One region of the Chromobacterium vaccinii genome, then DNA from elsewhere that is predicted to be linked to it. Evidence: predicted binding sites of a transcription regulator. Region 1 holds the regulator's gene; each other region holds the start of a gene.

Region 1 (4,207 bases):
GCGGCCACGGGCAGCACCACCTTGCGCACGGTGACGCCGATGATGTCCTGAGTTTCCGACTGGATGTTCAGCCGGTCCAGCGCCTGCATCGCCTGGTCGTTGGCCTTGACCAGATGGATGATCAGTTTCAGCACCTTCTTGGGGCGGACCGCGGTCTCGCCGAAGATGGTGCGGATGTTGAGGATGCCGAGGCCGCGCACTTCCAGGAAGTCGCGCAGCAGTGGCGGGCAGCGGCCTTCGAGCGTGTCCGGGCCGATGCGGTATAGCTCGACGGCGTCGTCGGCCACCATGCCGTGGCCGCGGGAGATCAATTCCAGCGCCAGCTCGCTCTTGCCCATCGCGGAGTCGCCCATGATCAGCACGCCGATCTCGAACACGTCGAGGAACACGCCGTGCAGCACGGTGGACACCGCCAGCGCGCGCGCCAGGTAGATCCGCAGCACGTCCATCAGGTACGGGCTTTCCAGCGTGCTGCACATCAGGGGCACGTTGTGGCTGTGGCAGTAGTCGCGCAGCAGCCGGGGCACTGGCTGGTTGTTGGTGACCATCACCACCGACATGCTCTTGTGGAACAGCTGGTCCAGCGCGGTCTTGGCCGCCGACTGCTCCAGCTTGTTAAGGTAGTCGACCTCGGCGAGGCCCAGCACCTGCACCCGGTTGGGGTGGATGAAGTTCAGGTGGCCGACCAGGGCCAGCGTCGGCCGCTGGTCGTCGTTGCCGATCACGTTGTCGGAGCCGCCGGTGCCGGCGACCCAAGTCAGATTCAGCTTCTGCTGGTTTTCCTGATACAGCCGGCGCACGGTGATGCTAGGCATGGGGCGTCCATTCGCAAAGCAGCTTGTACAGGTCGTCGCGCGCGCCGGCGCCAAGCATCTGCTCGCGCATCTGGCGGCTGGAGAACAGCTGCGCCAGCTCCGACAGCACCTGGAGGTGCAGGTCGGTGGCGTGCTCGGGGACCAGCAGCACGAACAGGCATTGCACCGGCTTGCCGTCCGGCGCGTCGAAGGGAATGGGCGCCTTCAGGCGGATGAACACGCCGGTGGCTTCCTTGAGGCCGCGCGCGCGGCCGTGGGGAATGGCCACGCCCTGGCCGAGTCCGGTGGAGCCCAGTTTTTCACGGCTGAACAGGCTGTCGAAAACCTCGCTGCGGGCGATGCCGCGGGTGTTTTCCACGAGCAGTCCCACTTGTTCGAACACCCGCTTCTTGCTGGCGACGTCCAGATCCAGCAGGATATGGTCCGGGGTCAGGATCTTGCCGATGAGAGTCATGTTGGAGTATGCATGCGGCTCTTGGGGTGAAACTGTGAATTCTACGTTGCCTTGATAGTACTGAAAACCGGCAAGCGCAAAGAAAAACGGGAACCGTGAGGCTCCCGTTGTCTTCAGTCCGGCCTTACAGCGAGGCCTGGGCCTGAGACGCTTCGCCCGAGCCCGTCGCGCGGTGTTCGGTCAGCTTTTCCTTGTACTTCAGGACTTGGCGGTCCAGCTTGTCCATCAGGACGTCGATGGCGGCGTAGAGGTCGGCCTCGGAAGCTTCGATGTGGATGTCCTTGCCGGACAGGTGCACATTGACTTCAGCCTTCTGGACCAGCTTGTCGACCGACAGGGTGACGGAGATGTCGATCACGTGGTCGACATGGCGGGTAATGCGCTCGAGCTTGTTCTCGATGTATTCGCGCAGCGACGGGGTGACTTCCAGGTGCAGGCCAGTTACTTTGAGGTTCATACCCTAGCTCCTTCTGGTGTTGACCACCCGGTCGGGTTGCCGGGCGGCATTGTATTCTTGAGGCGCCCTACAGCGCCTTGCGCAGATTCACCGCCGGAATCTGCATGGCTTCACGATACTTGGCTACGGTGCGTCTGGCAACCTGTATTCCCTGCTTGGCCAGCGCGTCGGCGATGGCGCTGTCGGACAGCGGCTTCGCGCGGTCCTCGGCGTCTATCATGCCGCGGATGTGGGCCTTGATCGCGGTGGCGGAGCACTCTCCGCCGCTTTCAGTTTCCAGCGAACTGCCGAAGAAATACTTGAGCTCGAACAAGCCCCGCGAACAAAGCAGGTATTTCTGGCTGGTGGATCGGGAAACGGTGGATTCGTGCAGGCCCAGTTCTTCCGCGATGTCCCGCAGGATCAGCGGGCGCATCGCCACTTCGCCGTGCTCAAAGAACGATTGCTGGCGCTCAACGATAGCTTCCGCCACTTTGAGTATGGTGTCAAACCGTTGCTGGATGTTCTTGACCAGCCAGCGCGCCTCCTGCAGCCGGCCCGACATTTCGCCGCCGGCGCGCTGGTCGGCCAGCATGCGCTCGTACAGCCGGTTGACGCGCAGGCGGGGCATCGCCGCGCGGTTGAGCTCGGCCGCCCAGCGGCCGCGCAGCTTGCGCACGCTGATGTCGGGAATCACGTAATGGGTTTCGCCGTGGCCGAAGCCGGTGGCCGGGTGCGGGTTGAGGCGGGCGATCAGCGCCTGCGCGCCGCGCAGCGCCGCGTCGTCGCAGCGCAGCAGCTTTTTCAGCCGGGCGTAGTCGCGGCCGCCGAGCAGGGCCAGGTGCTCGCGGACGATGGCCAGCGCCAGCGCGTGCTCAGGCTCGACGCCGGGCAGGCGCTGCAACTGCAGCGTCAGCGATTCGGCCAGCGAGCGCGCGCCCACGCCGGCGGGGTCGAACTGCTGCAGCAGCCTGAGGCCCACCGCCAGCTCGTCGACTTCCAGCTCCAGTTCCAGCGGCAGGTTGCCGGCCAGCTCGTCCAGCTGCAGCGGCAGGTAGCCGTCGTCGTCCAGTTCCTCTATCAGCAGGCGCATCACCGCGCGGTCGCGGTCGGAGAGGGCGATTTCGCCCAGTTGCGTCAGCAGGTGCTCGCGCAGACTGACCGGGCAGGGCACGTTGAGCATGGGGTCGAAGTCATTGTCGTCCCCCTTGCGGCTGCCGGCGCCCCAGTCCAGCAGTTCGCCGGCGCCGTCGTCGCGGCTGTCGGCGTCCTGGGCCTCGGCCGGGCTTTCCTGCTGTTCCGCGCTGTCGGGAGCGGCTTCGCCGTCGCGGGGCTCGTCGCCGCGCTCCAGCAGCGGATTGTCCAGCAGGAAGCGCTCCACCTCCGTCTGCAGGTCCAGTGTGGACAGTTGCAGCAGCTTGATCGATTGCTGCAGCTGCGGCGTCAGCGTCAGTTGCTGGGATACCTTGAGCTGAAGGGCCTGTTTCATCGTTTACAGATGGAAGTGCTCGCCGAGGTAGACCTCGCGCACTCTCTCGTTGTTGACCAGTTCTTCCGGCTCGCCGGAGGCCAGCACCGAGCCGTCGCTGATGATGTAGGCGCGGTCGCAGATGCGCAGCGTCTCGCGCACGTTGTGGTCGGTGATCAGCACGCCGATGCCGCGCTCCTTCAGGAAGGAGATGATCTTCTGGATGTCGATCACCGCGATCGGATCCACGCCGGCGAAAGGTTCGTCCAGCAGGATGAAGCGCGGGCGGGTGGCCAGCACGCGGGCGATCTCCACCCGGCGGCGCTCGCCGCCGGACAGCGACAGCGCGTTGCTGTCGCGCAGGTGGCCGATGTTGAGGTCGTCCAGCAGCAGGTCCAGCTCTTTTTCCAGCTCCTTGCCCTTGAGGCCGGAGATTTCCAGGATGGCGGCGATGTTCTCTTCCACCGTCATGCGGCGGAAGATGGACGCTTCCTGCGGCAGGTAGCCGAGGCCGAGCTGGGCGCGCTGGTGGATCGGGTAGTGAGTGATGGACGCGTCGTCCAGGCGAATGTCGCCGTCGTCGGCGCCGATCAGGCCGACGATCATGTAGAAACTGGTGGTCTTGCCGGCGCCGTTGGGGCCGAGCAGGCCGACGACTTCGCCGCTCTCGATGCTGAGCGACACGTCCTTGACCACGGTGCGCTTCTTGAAGCGCTTTTTCAGATTGGTGACGGTGAGGATGCTGTGCTTCATTGCGCGGCGGCTCCGGCGGCGGGTTTGGCGGCCGCCGGTTGCGACGCGGTGTTCTTCGGCTGCAGGATCACGGTGGTGCGCCCGCCCTTGCCGGCGTTGGCGCCGCCGCCCATCACCTGGTAGACCTCGCTCTGGGTGTCGTAGGTGATCACGTTGCCGATCACGAGGTCGCCGTTGCGCTTGACGCGGGCGTTGCCGGTCAGCACCGCGAAGTGCTTGGCGCTGTCGTAGTCCAGCTTGCTGGATTGGCCTTCGATCCAGCCGCTGTTGTTGTCCAGCTT
Region 2 (4,207 bases), 290 kb from region 1:
CATTCTGCTCATCTGTTTTCCTCCTGCAACATTCCGGGCTTATGTTGGCGATTATCGACCCACCCGGCATGGCTGGCAAATTGCACCATATCGGTGCGCCGCCCGGACCGAGGCACCAGATTGGTTCAAGTCCAGTCATTCCAGCCGGCTGGATAAGCCAAAGCGGCTATGACACAATGCAGCAGCAGCGTTTCAGAGGCTGGCACGCTTCCTGCTTACCGGGACGTACCAAAATTTTCACGCACTTGCCCTTGGGTGCACGTTGCCTTCCAGGAGATAAAACATGGCAGTAGCCGACGTAGTCAAACTGATCCAAGAAAACGACGTCAAATTTGTCGATCTGCGCTTCACCGACACCCGCGGCAAAGAACAGCACGTCTCCATCCCGGCGCATGTGCTGCTGGAAGACGCCGACGAGTGGTTCGAGCGCGGCCACGCCTTCGACGGCTCCTCCATCGCCGGCTGGAAAGGCATCCAGGCTTCCGACATGCTGCTGATGGCCGACCCGGCCACCGCCCGCCTCGACCCGTTCTTCGACGAGCCGACCGTGTTCATGCACTGCGACGTGATCGATCCGGCCGACGGCAAGGGCTACGACCGCGACCCGCGCTCCATCGCCAAACGCGCCGAAGCCTACCTGAAGGCATCCGGCCACGGCGACACCGCCTACTTCGGCCCGGAGCCGGAATTCTTCATCTTCGACAGCATCACCTGGGGCGCCGACATGTCCGGCTGCTTCGTCAAGATCAAGGCCGAGGAAGCCGCATGGGCGTCCGCCGAGGAATTCGAAGGCGGCAACATGGGCCACCGTCCGGGCATCAAGGGCGGCTACTTCCCGGTGCCACCGGTGGACTCCTCGCAAGACATCCGCTCCGCGATGGTGCTGCTGCTGGAAGAGCTGGGCGTGCCGGTTGAAGTGCACCACCACGAAGTGGCCACCGCCGGCCAGAACGAGATCGGCACCAAGTTCAGCACGCTGACCCAGCGCGCCGACTGGACCCAGATCCTGAAGTACGTGGTGCACAACGTCGCCCACAGCTACGGCAAGACCGCCACCTTCATGCCCAAGCCCATCGTCGGCGACAACGGCTCCGGCATGCACGTCCACCAGTCCATCTGGAAAGACGGCAAGAACCTGTTCGCGGGCGAAGGCTACGCCGGCCTGTCCGACACCGCGCTATACTACATCGGCGGCATCATCAAGCACGCCAAGGCGCTGAACGCGATCACCAACCCGGGCACCAACTCCTACAAGCGCCTGGTGCCGCACTACGAAGCGCCGGTGAAGCTGGCCTACTCGGCCAAGAACCGCTCCGCCTCGATCCGCATCCCGCACGTAGCCAGCCCGAAGGGCCGCCGCATCGAAGCCCGCTTCCCGGATCCGCTGGCCAACCCGTACCTGTGTTTCTCCGCGCTGCTGATGGCCGGCCTGGACGGCATCCAGAACAAGATCCACCCTGGCGACGCCGCGGACAAGAACCTGTACGACCTGCCGCCGGAAGAGGACAAGCTGATCCCGACCGTGTGCGCCAGCCTGGACGAGGCGCTGGCCGCGCTGGACAAGGACCGCGAGTTCCTGACCCGCGGCGGCGTGTTCTCCAACGAGTGGATCGATGCCTACATCGAGCTGAAGATGCAGGAAGTCAACCTGGCCCGCATGACCACCCACCCGGTGGAATTCGCGATGTACTACTCGCTGTAAGCAGAAAACGCGTCAATCGGAACGGCAGCCCAGGCTGCCGTTTTTCTTGCTCTCGCATAAATGACGCGACGGCCCGATTTGCTTATCATGCAAGGGCGATCCACACCCTGTATCCGGACGATGAAGACATTCGCACTCTGCCTGCTGCTCGCCTGCGGGGCGGCCCAGGCGGCCACCATCTACAAGTACGTCGACCCGCAAGGCAACGTCACCTACACCAATGTGCCGATTCGCGGCGCGCAGCCGATCAAGCTGAACCCGCTGTCCTCCTATCCCAGCCAGCGCGCCAAGAACAACGGCGCTTCCGCCGGCAAGCCCGCCGCGTCCGGCGGCTATCCCAATGTGGACGCCGACACCCAGAAGCAGCGCGACGGCGGCCGCAAAAAGATACTGGAGCAAGAGCTGTCCAACGAAGCCAAGGCGCTGGACGCCGCCAAGAAGGCGCTGGCCGACGGCAAGGCGGTGCGGCTGGGCGACGAGGCCCGCAACTACCAGAAGTATCTGGACCGGGTGCAAAAACTGCAGAACGAAGTCACCGACCGCGAAAAGAACGTCCAGGCTTTGAAGAAGGAGCTGGGCCTGCCATAGCCATGCGCACCATTATGGTGCACACTTGCGCCAGGATGCGCGCCCGCGCCCCGCGGCGCGGTCCTACGGGCTGGCGCGCTTATTGCTGCGTTCAGCGCGACACCACCATCCAAGCCATCCCATGACGATACCCAGCTTTGCCGGACTGGAGCTCCTGGACACCCCGGTGCTGATCTGCGACGCGGACGCCGCGCTGCGCTTCGTCAATCCCGCCTGCGAAAACCTGCTGGCGCTGGGCAGCCGCGAATTGCTGCGCCATGCGCTGCCCGACCTGTTCCAGCCCTGCCCCGAGCTGGTCCAGGCGCTCGCCACCGCGCTCGGCCAGGGCGCCAGCTACATCGAGCACGACCTGGAGCTGAAGCCGCTGCACAACGACGCGGCGCTGCACGTGATGCTGTCGATCACGCCGATCGATGTCGAAGGCTGCCAGGCGCTGATCGAGCTCAGGCCGCTGGACCAGCAGCTGAAGATCGCCAACGAAGAGCGCTCGCTGATGCAGCACCAGGCCAACCGCGAGCTGATCCGCAATCTGGCGCACGAGATCAAGAACCCGCTGGGCGGCATCCGCGGCGCGGCGCAGTTGCTGGAGCACGAGCTGGCCGACCGGCCGGAGCTGAAGGAGTACACCGAGGTGATCACCGAGGAGGCGCTGCGGCTGCAGACGCTGGTGGATCGGCTGCTGGCGCCGCACCGCAGCCACAATCGCGGGCCGATCAACATCCACGAGGTGCTGGAGCGGGTGCGCAGCATCGCGCTGGCCCAGCATCCGCAAGGCCTAACCGTGGTCCGCGACTACGACACCAGCCTGCCGCTGCTGTCCGCCGACAAGGAACAGCTGATCCAGGTGGTGCTCAACATCGTCAACAACGCGGTGCAGGCGCTGCGCGGCCAGGGGCGCATCACGCTGCGCACCCGGGTGGCGCGGCAGATCACGCTGGCGCGCAAACGCCACCAGCTGGCACTGAAATTGCAGATCGTCGACGACGGCCCCGGCATTCCCGACGACATCCGCGACCACATCTTCTACCCGCTGGTCACCGGCCGCGCCGAAGGCACCGGCCTGGGGCTGACCTTGGCCCAGGCCTTCGTCCACCAGCACGGCGGCAGCATAGAGTTCGACTCTCGGCCGGGCCAGACCTGCTTCACCGTGCTGCTGCCCTTCGGCGGCGAAGCCGGATAACGACAAAAGAACACGAGGAGAAACGCCATGGCCAAGCCGGTCTGGATCATAGACGACGACAAGGCGATACGCTGGGTGCTGGAAAAGGCGCTGACCCGCGCCGGCATCGCCTTCGACAGCTTCGCCAGCGCCGACGACGCGCTCAATGCGCTGTACGACGACAAGCCACAGGCCATCATTTCCGACATCCGCATGCCGGGCACCGACGGCCTGAAATTCCTGGCCAAGGTCAAGACCGAGCATCCGCAGCTGCCGGTGATCATCATGACCGCCCACTCCGACCTGGACTCCGCGGTGTCGGCCTTCCAGGGCGGCGCCTTCGAATACCTGCCCAAACCGTTCGACATCGACCAGGCGGTGCTGCTGATCGAGCGCGCGCTAGCCGAGAGCGAGGCGCAGGACGCCGGCGCGGATAGTCCGGAAGCGATGCCGGTGCTTCTGGGCCAGGCGCCGGCGATGCAGGACGTGTTCCGCGCCATCGGCCGGCTGGCCCAGTCCAACGTCACCGTGCTGATCACCGGCGAATCCGGCACCGGCAAGGAGCGGGTGGCCGAGGCGCTGCACCGCCACTCGGTGCGCGCCGGCAAGCCCTTCATCGCGCTCAATACCGCGGCGATACCGAAGGATCTGCTGGAGTCGGAGCTGTTCGGCCACGAGAAAGGCGCGTTCACCGGCGCGCTGGCCACGCGTCGCGGACGCTTCGAGGAAGCCGAAGGCGGCACGCTGTTCCTGGACGA
Region 3 (4,207 bases), 680 kb from region 1:
TCATGCTGGGCGACGATTTCTCGATGATCGACGTGGCCATCGCCCCGCTGATGTGGCGCCTGGAGCACTACAATATCGACCTGGGCAAGAGCTCCGCGCCCATCCTCAAGTACGCCGAGCGCATCTTCCAGCGCCAGTCCTTCATCGATTCGCTGACCCCGTCCGAAAAGGCGATGCGCAAGTAAAGGAGACGCGATGAGCTCCAGCACCAAGCCGTACATGCTGCGCGCGCTGCACCAGTGGTGCGGCGACAATGGCTACACTCCGTACATCGTGGTATGGGTGAACAGCCGCACCGATGTGCCGCTCGAGTACGTGAAGAACAACGAGATCGTGCTGAACATCGCCGATGGCGCAACCAAGAACTTGCGCATCGACAATGAGTGGATCTCGTTTTCCGCCCGCTTCGGTGGCGTATCGCGCGACATCTGGGTGCCCATCGGCAACGTGATGTCCATCTTCGCCCGGGAGACCGGCGAAGGCATGGGCTTCGAGGTGGAGCCGATGAGCGAGGAGGCGGCCAGCCTGAAGCCGGTCAGCGCCGAAGAGGACGCGCCGGATTCCGGCGGCGACGATCCGTCGCCGAACCGCCCCAGCGGGCGTCCCAGCCTGCGCATCGTCAAGTAAGCTTGTCGCATCGATCGAAACCGGCCCCTGGCCGGTTTTTCATTTTGGAGCGGCGAAAAAAAACGGGGCCGAAGCCCCGCCAAGTCCCTTACACAACAATCTTCGATCTGGCGGCTTATTCCACGCGCTCGCCGTGCAGCACCAAGTCCAGGCCTTCGCGCTCTTCGTCCTCGGCGACGCGCAGTCCCAGCAAGATGTCCACCAGTTTCAGCAGGATGAAGGTGACGATGCCGCAGTAGGCGATGGTCACGCCGACGCCCAGCGCCTGGATGGCCAGGCTGCCGTCGGCGCCGCCGATGTCCTTGACCGCGAACACGCCGGTCAGCAGCGCGCCCAGGATGCCGCCCACGCCGTGCACGCCGAAAGCGTCCAGCGAGTCGTCATAGCCCAGCATGTGCTTGAGCCCGGTGGCGCCCCAGAAGCAGACCGCGCCGGCGGCGAGGCCGATGATCAGCGCGCCCTTGACGTCGACGAAGCCGGCGGCCGGGGTGATGGCCACCAGGCCGGCGACCGCGCCGGAGGCGATGCCCAGCACCGATGGTTTCTTCTTGGTGGCCCATTCGGCGAACATCCAGGCCAGCGCGGCCATCGCGGTGGCGACCTGGGTGGTGACCATCGCCATGCCGGCGCGGCCGTCGGCGGCGCCTGCCGAGCCGGCGTTGAAGCCGAACCAGCCCACCCACAGCATCGACGCGCCCACCAGGGTCAGCACCAGGTTATGCGGCGGCATCGCCTCCTTGCCGAAACCGACGCGCTTGCCCAGCACCAGCGCGGTCACCAGGCCGGCCACGCCGGCGTTGATGTGCACCACGGTGCCGCCGGCGAAGTCCAGCACGCCCTTGTCGCCCATCCAGCCGCCCGGCGCCCATACCCAGTGCGCCACAGGCACGTAGACCAGCAGCGACCACAGCGCCATGAAGGCCAGCATCGCCGAAAACTTCATCCGCTCGGCGAAGGCGCCGGTGATCAGGGCCGGGGTGATGATGGCGAAGGTCATCTGGAAGGTCATGAACACCGATTCCGGAATGGTGCCGGCCAGCGGATGCACGGCCAGCTTGCCGGCATCCTTCATGTACACCATGCCGTCCAGCATGAAGCGCGACAGATCGCCGATGTACGGCGTGCCCACGGTGAAGGCCAGGCTGTAGCCGATCACTGCCCACAATACGGTTACCAGCGCGGTGATGGCGAAGCTTTGCATCAGCGTGGCCAGCACGTTCTTCTTGCGGACCATGCCGCCGTAGAACAGCGCCAGGCCGGGAATGGTCATGAACAGCACCAGGGCGGTGGAGGTCAGCATCCAGGCGGTGTCGCCGGAGTTGATCACCTTGGCGGCGACCACCGTCGGACCGGCCGGCGCGTCGGCCAGGGCGGGCAGCGAGAGGGCGGCGAGCCCGGAAGCCATTGCAGCGAGTATCTTTTTCATTATGGTTTCCCCAGTTTCACAAAGCGGTCAGACCGCGTCGGCGCCGGTTTCGCCGGTGCGGATGCGGATCACCTGCTCCAGGTCGTAGACGAAGATCTTGCCGTCGCCGATCTTGCCGGTGCGGGCGGACTTCTCGATGGCTTCCACCACCTGGTCCAGCAGCGCGTCGTCGATGGCGATTTCCAGCTTCACCTTGGGCAGGAAGTCGACGACGTATTCTGCGCCGCGATACAGCTCGGTATGGCCTTTCTGGCGGCCGAAGCCCTTGACCTCGGAAACGGTGACGCCTTGTACGCCGATGGCGGACAGCGCTTCGCGGACTTCGTCAAGCTTGAACGGCTTGATCACTGCGGTAACGAGTTTCATGGCGGCTCCTTCTCGGACGATTGACAGATGGTTCTGCTGCGGATGGTTATGCAGGAATCGTGCCAGCCCGCGATGGGCGTTCTCTGAATTGTGATGCACTGCAAAAAAGGCCGCGCTGTCCGTTTTGGCACTTTCCTTGTGCGCCGGGGCTGCTTATGCTGCACAGTTTTGGTGCATCGTTGCGCCGCAGCATGGCCCGGATGAATTCTGGAGACGGGCTGACATGTCCTTGCGGGCAGGAAATGCGGGAGCGCGAGGGCGCTTTTTGCTACACTCGGCTGAAGATCAAGACACTGCGGGAGCCGCTACCATGTTGAGCCAGAAACTGTTTGAAGAAATCAGCGCCAAGATCAGCGAGACCATCGCCGCCAGCCCGGCCAAGGACATCGAGAAGAACGTCCGCGCGATGATGGCTTCCACGTTCTCCAAGATGGATCTGGTCACCCGCGAAGAATTCGATGTGCAGCAGGCGGTGCTGGCGCGCACGCGGGAAAAGCTGGCCGCGCTGGAGTCGCGCTTGGCCAGGCTGGAGAATCAAGTGTTCCCGGACGAGGCTGCGGCTAAAGCGGAAGAACAGTCCGAACTCGGCCACTCCTGACGCCATGACGCTGGCGGTGGTGGCGAGCAGGGCGCTATCCGGGCTTGACGCGCCGGAGGTAGCCGTCGAGGTCCACCTCGCCAACGGCCTGCCCGCGTTCAACATCGTCGGCTTGCCCGACACCGAGGTGAAGGAAAGCCGGGACCGCGTCCGCGCCGCCATCCTCACCTCTGGGTTCGAATTTCCCGCCCGCAAGATCACCGTCAATCTGGCGCCGGCAGACCTGCCCAAGGACTCCGGCCGCTTCGACCTGCCCATCGCCATCGGCATCCTGCTGGCCTCCGGCCAGGTGAAGAACGACGATATCGCCCATTATGAATTCGCCGGCGAGTTGGCGCTCAGCGGCGCGGTGCGTCCGGTGCGCGGCGCGTTGGCGATGGCCTGCCAGTGCCATGCGGCGGGCCGGGCCTTCGTGTTGCCTGCCGACAGCGCGGCGGAAGCCGCGGTGGTCGGCGGCGCGGCCATTTACGCGGTGGCGTCCTTGCCGCAGGCCTGCGCCTTCTTGAACGGTTTGCAGCCGCTGGAGCCTTTCGCCGGCGCGTTGGGCGTAGAGTGGCCGAACTATCCCGATTTGGGCGATGTCAAAGGCCAGTCCATCGCGCGCGGCGCGCTGGAGATCGCCGCGGCCGGCGGGCACAGCCTGCTGTTGATGGGGCCGCCCGGCACCGGCAAGTCCATGCTGGCGGCCAGGCTGCCGGGTTTGCTGCCGCCCTTGTCCGAACGGGAGGCGCTGGAGAGCGCGGCGGTGCAGTCGCTGGGATCCCAGGGCTTCCAGCCGGGTCGCTGGCGGGTGCGGCCGTATCGCTCTCCCCATCACACCGCCTCGGCGGTGGCGCTGGTCGGCGGCGGTGTAAGTTCTAAAAATATTTGCAAACCGCCAATATTGAATGAGAATATTGCGCAATATCTGTTAATGCGGATTGCAAAATATGCCCAGCGCTCCATTCAAGAACTTGGCAAAGCATCCTGGAATTTGGCGAGTCGATGGCGTAGGGCCAATCAGGCCTACTGGATTGCTGGGCACCCGAACGGTTGTGCACTTCTCCGGCATTCATCCTGATCGATGGCGTGACCCCTTTAAAAAGAACGCGGTTCTGCCCGATGTCAGCCTGGCTTTGCCGGCTCATGTTGCGACATTGGAAGAGTTCAAGGTCGGTACGTTGTGGCGCGATGGTCGTTGTATTTCCCGG
Region 4 (4,207 bases), 1.9 Mb from region 1:
GGGAGAGGAGACCGCGTCGCCGTGCTGGGCTTCGTTCTCCAGCAAGGGATAGTAACGATCCAGCGCTTTCAGATAGAGCTTGAGCAGCTTGTAGCGCTGCATGGGGTCCATCGGGACGCGGCCCAGCTGGTGGAGGCCCTGGCCCAGCAGCTTGCCGCATTCGGCAAGGTCGGTGTAAGGCAAGCGCTCCAGCCAGGCGGCGACGCTGGCAGGCTGGGTGTCGACGAGTTGCGGGTCCATATCCTTCTTCGGCAAGACGAGTGGCGGCATTCGGGCTAGGCTCCGAGGCGAGCGCTGCGAAAAGGAAGGGACGGAGGTGCTCAGGGCAGCGGGGTTGCGTCGCCGCCGGCGCTTTCTCCTGCCAGCACCTCGTCCAGCGCGTCGACGCCGGCCGCCACCAGCCAGTCCATCTCCTCGGGTTTGAGCGTGTACGGGGGCATGAAGTAGACCGATTTTCCTATCGGCCGCAACAGGCATCCGCGTTTCAGCATGGCCGAAAAATAAGCCAATGCAAAGTCCGCGCGCGACGTTTCGACATCGAAGGCCCAGATCATCCCCTGATGGCGGAAGTGGCGGATTTCGGGCCGCTTGATCAGCGGGCGCATCCGTTCGGTGAAATCGGCCGCCTTGAGCCGGTTGGCCTCCAGCACGTTTTCGTCTTCGAAGATGTCCAGCACCGCCAGCGCGGCCGCGCAGGCGAGCGCGTTGCCGGTGTAGCTGTGCGAGTGCAGGAAGCCGCGCGTCACGTCGTCGTGGTAGAAGGCCTGGTAGATTTCGTCCCGGGTCAGCACGCAGGACAAGGGGAGGAAGCCGCCAGTGATGCCCTTGGACAGGCACAGGAAGTCCGGCGTGACGCCGGCCTGCTGATAGGCGAAGAAGCTGCCGCTGCGGCCGAAGCCGACGGCGATTTCATCCGCGATCAAATGCACCTCGTAGCGGTCGCACAGCCGGCGCAGCTCAGTCAGGTAGACGGGATCGTACATCGCCATGCCTGCCGCTCCCTGGACCAGCGGCTCGACGATCACCGCCGCGATCTCGCCGCCATGCTTGGCCAGCAGGTTTTCCATCGAGCGGACGGCGCGCAGCGCGACATCGGCCGCGCTTTCGCCAGGCCCCGCTTGCCGGGCGTCCGGGCTGGGCGCGCGCAGGCCGGGCTTCAGCAGCTCGGCGTAGGTGGACGAGAACAGCGGCACGTCGGTGACCGCCAGCGCGCCGACGGTTTCGCCGTGGTAGCTGTTTTCCAAGCTGACGAAACGGCTCTTCTGAGGCCGGCCGAGATTCTTCCAGTAATGAAAGCTCATCTTCAGCGCGATTTCGGTGGCGCTGGCGCCGTCGGAGCCGTAGAAGGCATGGCCGAGGCCGGATAGCTTGGCCAGGCGCTCGGACAGTTCTACCACCGGGCGGTGGGTGAAGCCGGCCAGCATCACATGTTCCAGCCTGTCCAGCTGCTCGCGCACCGCCTGCTTGATCCGCGGGTGGCCGTGGCCGAACAAATTCACCCACCAGGAGCTGACGCCGTCCAGATAGCGCTTGCCGTCGAAATCGGTCAGCCAGACACCGTCCGCGCTGGCGATGGGAACGATGGGCAGCCGCTCATGGCGCTTCATCTGGGTGCAGGGATGCCATACGGCGGCGAAACTGCGCTCCAGCCAGGCTTGGTTGCTCATGGGGCGGCTCCTGTGTATCCGGGTGGGAAAGCGATGCTAGCACAGTCCGAACGGGCAGTCCGTGTGACGAAAAACGGCAGTTTCTGACCTATGCTGACAAGGCTGTGCCCGGATCGGCGTCGATGGCCGGCCTTCCGCGGGGCTGGCATGTTTCGTGCTGGTCGGTTTCGGTACAACATGACGGGGCAAACCCGCGACCTTTGAAGATGGGAAGGAGGGATGAGGCAATGCGTCTCCCTCCACTTTGGCTAAGCTTGGCTCAAACTGGGAGTGCAACATGAAGAAACAGCATCGGCAGCGGGGCTTTACCCTGATCGAACTGATGATCGTGGTGGCCATCGTCGGCATTTTGGCCGCGATCGCGATTCCGGCTTATCAGGATTACACCAAGCGCGCGCGGGTGTCGGAAGGCTTGTCTCTGGCGGATGCCGCGAAGACGGCGGTGACAGAATATTACGCGACCAACAATTCTTTCGCCGCGTCCGGCTCTTCGCCGTATAACACGACCTACGGTTTGGCGACTTCCATCACGGGCAGCGCGGTAAGCAGCGTTAACGTTCTGGCTAGCGGTGTGATTCAGATTACTTACAACAGCACGGTTTCCAATGGCGCGCAGGTTGACCTTGTGCCTCTTGTGACCGCGGGTTCCGTGCAATGGTATTGCACTTATACCGGCTCAGGCACAACTGCGATCGGGACTCAATTGAGCGCTAACTGGGTACCGTCCACTTGCCGTCAATGATGGCGTTCGGATTTTTCAAAAGGCACTTCGGTGCCTTTTTTGTTTTGGCTGCTGATGTTGCTTTCTTCCGGGGCCATGCCATACCATGGCAATTTTAAAATAAGATGCGGGCGGCATGTATGCTGGAGAGAGAAAAGCTAGATGAGCGGGAAGCTGCCTGGCCCGTATTTTTGTTATTCTTCGGTTGCTTGATTTTACCGTTTTTGAATTACGCTCGTTACATGCCATTGCAGGATTGGTGGACAGATGCGGTCGTGGTCGCTTCTGTGGGTATCGCTGCATTGTTTACGATTTCTTGTCAGCGAAGAAGTCTAATCATACCAGCCTCAATGGTTTTTCTATTGCTGCTGACGATTTTTATTTCCCTCGGCAATACATTGCTGCTGGACAATGCGCGGATGGGGGGGGAGGTTGTGGCGTCGCTGGTGGTGATGTCGTTGCTGGCGTTCTTCTTGAGCAATCGCGTCCGACTGTCGAGGCCGGATATTTGCGTCGTTCTGGCTGTGATAATGGTGCTGGGAGCGGGAATTCAGGCGCTGCTGGGACTGACACAGGTATTGGGCCTTGCGGCTTTAGGCCATGGAATGGTGTTGTACGATCCTCTGGCGCCAACTGCAATAGTAGGCAATGTCGGCCAGCGTAACCAATATGCGCAATACCTTTGCTGGGGTATCCTGGCGGGTTGTTATCTTTATGGCCGTAATCGGCTGCGTGCCTTGTTAGGCATCCCTTTGTTGCTGGGATTGGTTTTGCTGATCACTTGGACGGGGGCGCGCCTGCCATTGGCTTATTTCCTGGGAGTGATGTTTCTGGCCTGGTTTTGGCAGCGACGCGCTTCAGGGCGCGAGTGCGTACAGCGGATGATTGTCGCTTTAGTGATATCTACTCTGCTTTTGGCCGTGGCGCAGTTGTTCAATCACGAGATTATTTATTTTCTGAATAAATTTGGGTTTCCGATAACGGCGCAAAGTGGTTCGGAGAGAATGCTGGAGGGTGGGTTTGGCGCCAGGCGGCGCGTGGAGTGGACTAAGGCATGGCAAGTGTTTCTCGAGCATCCATGGCTGGGCGTGGGTGTCGGACGCTATGCGGCGCAATCTGTCTGGCTGGAAACTTTCGGTGGATTACCCAAAGTTCCGGAAAGTGTATTGTTCACTCAGTGCCATAATCTGATCTTTCAGCTATTGGCGGAGACCGGGTGGATAGGAACATTATGCGTGGGTAGCGGCTTGCTGGTTTGTTTGTCGCCATTTTTTGGCCGTGGCCAGCAAAGTTCGGAAAATCTCATGTTGCTTTCCATTGCGCTGATGATTCTGTCGCATAGCATGTTTGAGTTTCCGCTATGGTATTTGCCGTTTTTGGGGATGCTGGTGATTGTTTGCACTCTGGGGCCGGCTCCGAGCTGGCGCTTGCGGGTGAGGACCAGGGTGCTTGGCATTTTCAGTGCGATGAGCGGTGCGCTGATGCTGTCGCATGTGCTGTTCGGCGTGGCGATCTTCTGGCGCTTGCTGAACTATGCTGCGCCTGGCGGCGTGGCGCAGGAAAATATCCAACGTGTGGATTACATCGAGAAAGTTGGGCTGAATCCCATGTGGAGCAAGTCTACCGATCTGATTTTAAGCAATTATCTGACGCCGGATAAAAAACATCTGGATGTGCAGCTGCCATTTTATGAACGATTGGCTCGTGATCAGCCATACGTGGCGGTGATGCTCCGTTTAAGCATTTGCCGGGCGCTGGCGGGGCAGCCGCAGGGAGCGGGCGAGGCGCTGGCTCAGGCCATCGCCAACTATCCTGACGA

The links. Region 1 encodes sigma-54, which starts transcription at its own class of promoters, with help from an activator protein. Its sites were predicted from a motif close to CTGGCACGCTTCATGCTT; they were not measured.
Region 2: a site for sigma-54 is predicted at 2,361-2,378, ahead of glnL (nitrogen regulation protein NR(II)). Genes of this name have one in related genera too.
Region 3: a site for sigma-54 is predicted at 2,468-2,485, ahead of glnK (P-II family nitrogen regulator). Genes of this name have one in related genera too.
Region 4: a site for sigma-54 is predicted at 1,810-1,827, ahead of BKX93_RS25905 (pilin). Genes of this name have one in related genera too.

What each region holds. Positions count from the first base shown of each region.
Region 1 is NZ_CP017707.1:1,618,668-1,622,874, reverse strand. Features, by position in the region: gene hprK (HPr(Ser) kinase/phosphatase) at 1-815, opposite strand, end outside; gene ptsN (PTS IIA-like nitrogen regulatory protein PtsN) at 808-1,269, opposite strand; gene hpf (ribosome hibernation-promoting factor, HPF/YfiA family) at 1,394-1,726, opposite strand; gene BKX93_RS07390 (RNA polymerase factor sigma-54) at 1,794-3,194, opposite strand; gene lptB (LPS export ABC transporter ATP-binding protein) at 3,198-3,926, opposite strand; gene lptA (lipopolysaccharide transport periplasmic protein LptA) at 3,923-4,207, opposite strand, start outside.
Region 2 is NZ_CP017707.1:1,909,159-1,913,365, forward strand. Features, by position in the region: gene BKX93_RS08810 (rhodanese-like domain-containing protein) at 1-12, opposite strand, end outside; gene glnA (type I glutamate--ammonia ligase) at 284-1,702, shown strand; gene BKX93_RS08820 (DUF4124 domain-containing protein) at 1,823-2,290, shown strand; gene glnL (nitrogen regulation protein NR(II)) at 2,412-3,470, shown strand; gene ntrC (nitrogen regulation protein NR(I)) at 3,498-4,207, shown strand, end outside.
Region 3 is NZ_CP017707.1:2,297,343-2,301,549, reverse strand. Features, by position in the region: gene BKX93_RS10715 (glutathione S-transferase N-terminal domain-containing protein) at 1-185, shown strand, start outside; gene BKX93_RS10710 (ClpXP protease specificity-enhancing factor) at 196-627, shown strand; gene BKX93_RS10705 (ammonium transporter) at 743-2,053, opposite strand; gene glnK (P-II family nitrogen regulator) at 2,081-2,419, opposite strand; gene BKX93_RS10695 (accessory factor UbiK family protein) at 2,730-3,017, shown strand; partial or broken gene BKX93_RS10690 (YifB family Mg chelatase-like AAA ATPase) at 3,022-3,867, shown strand; gene BKX93_RS10685 (hypothetical protein) at 4,031-4,207, shown strand, end outside.
Region 4 is NZ_CP017707.1:3,535,644-3,539,850, forward strand. Features, by position in the region: gene BKX93_RS16390 (hypothetical protein) at 1-240, opposite strand, end outside; gene BKX93_RS16395 (adenosylmethionine--8-amino-7-oxononanoate transaminase) at 321-1,667, opposite strand; gene BKX93_RS25905 (pilin) at 1,945-2,409, shown strand; gene BKX93_RS16405 (PglL family O-oligosaccharyltransferase) at 2,529-4,207, shown strand, end outside.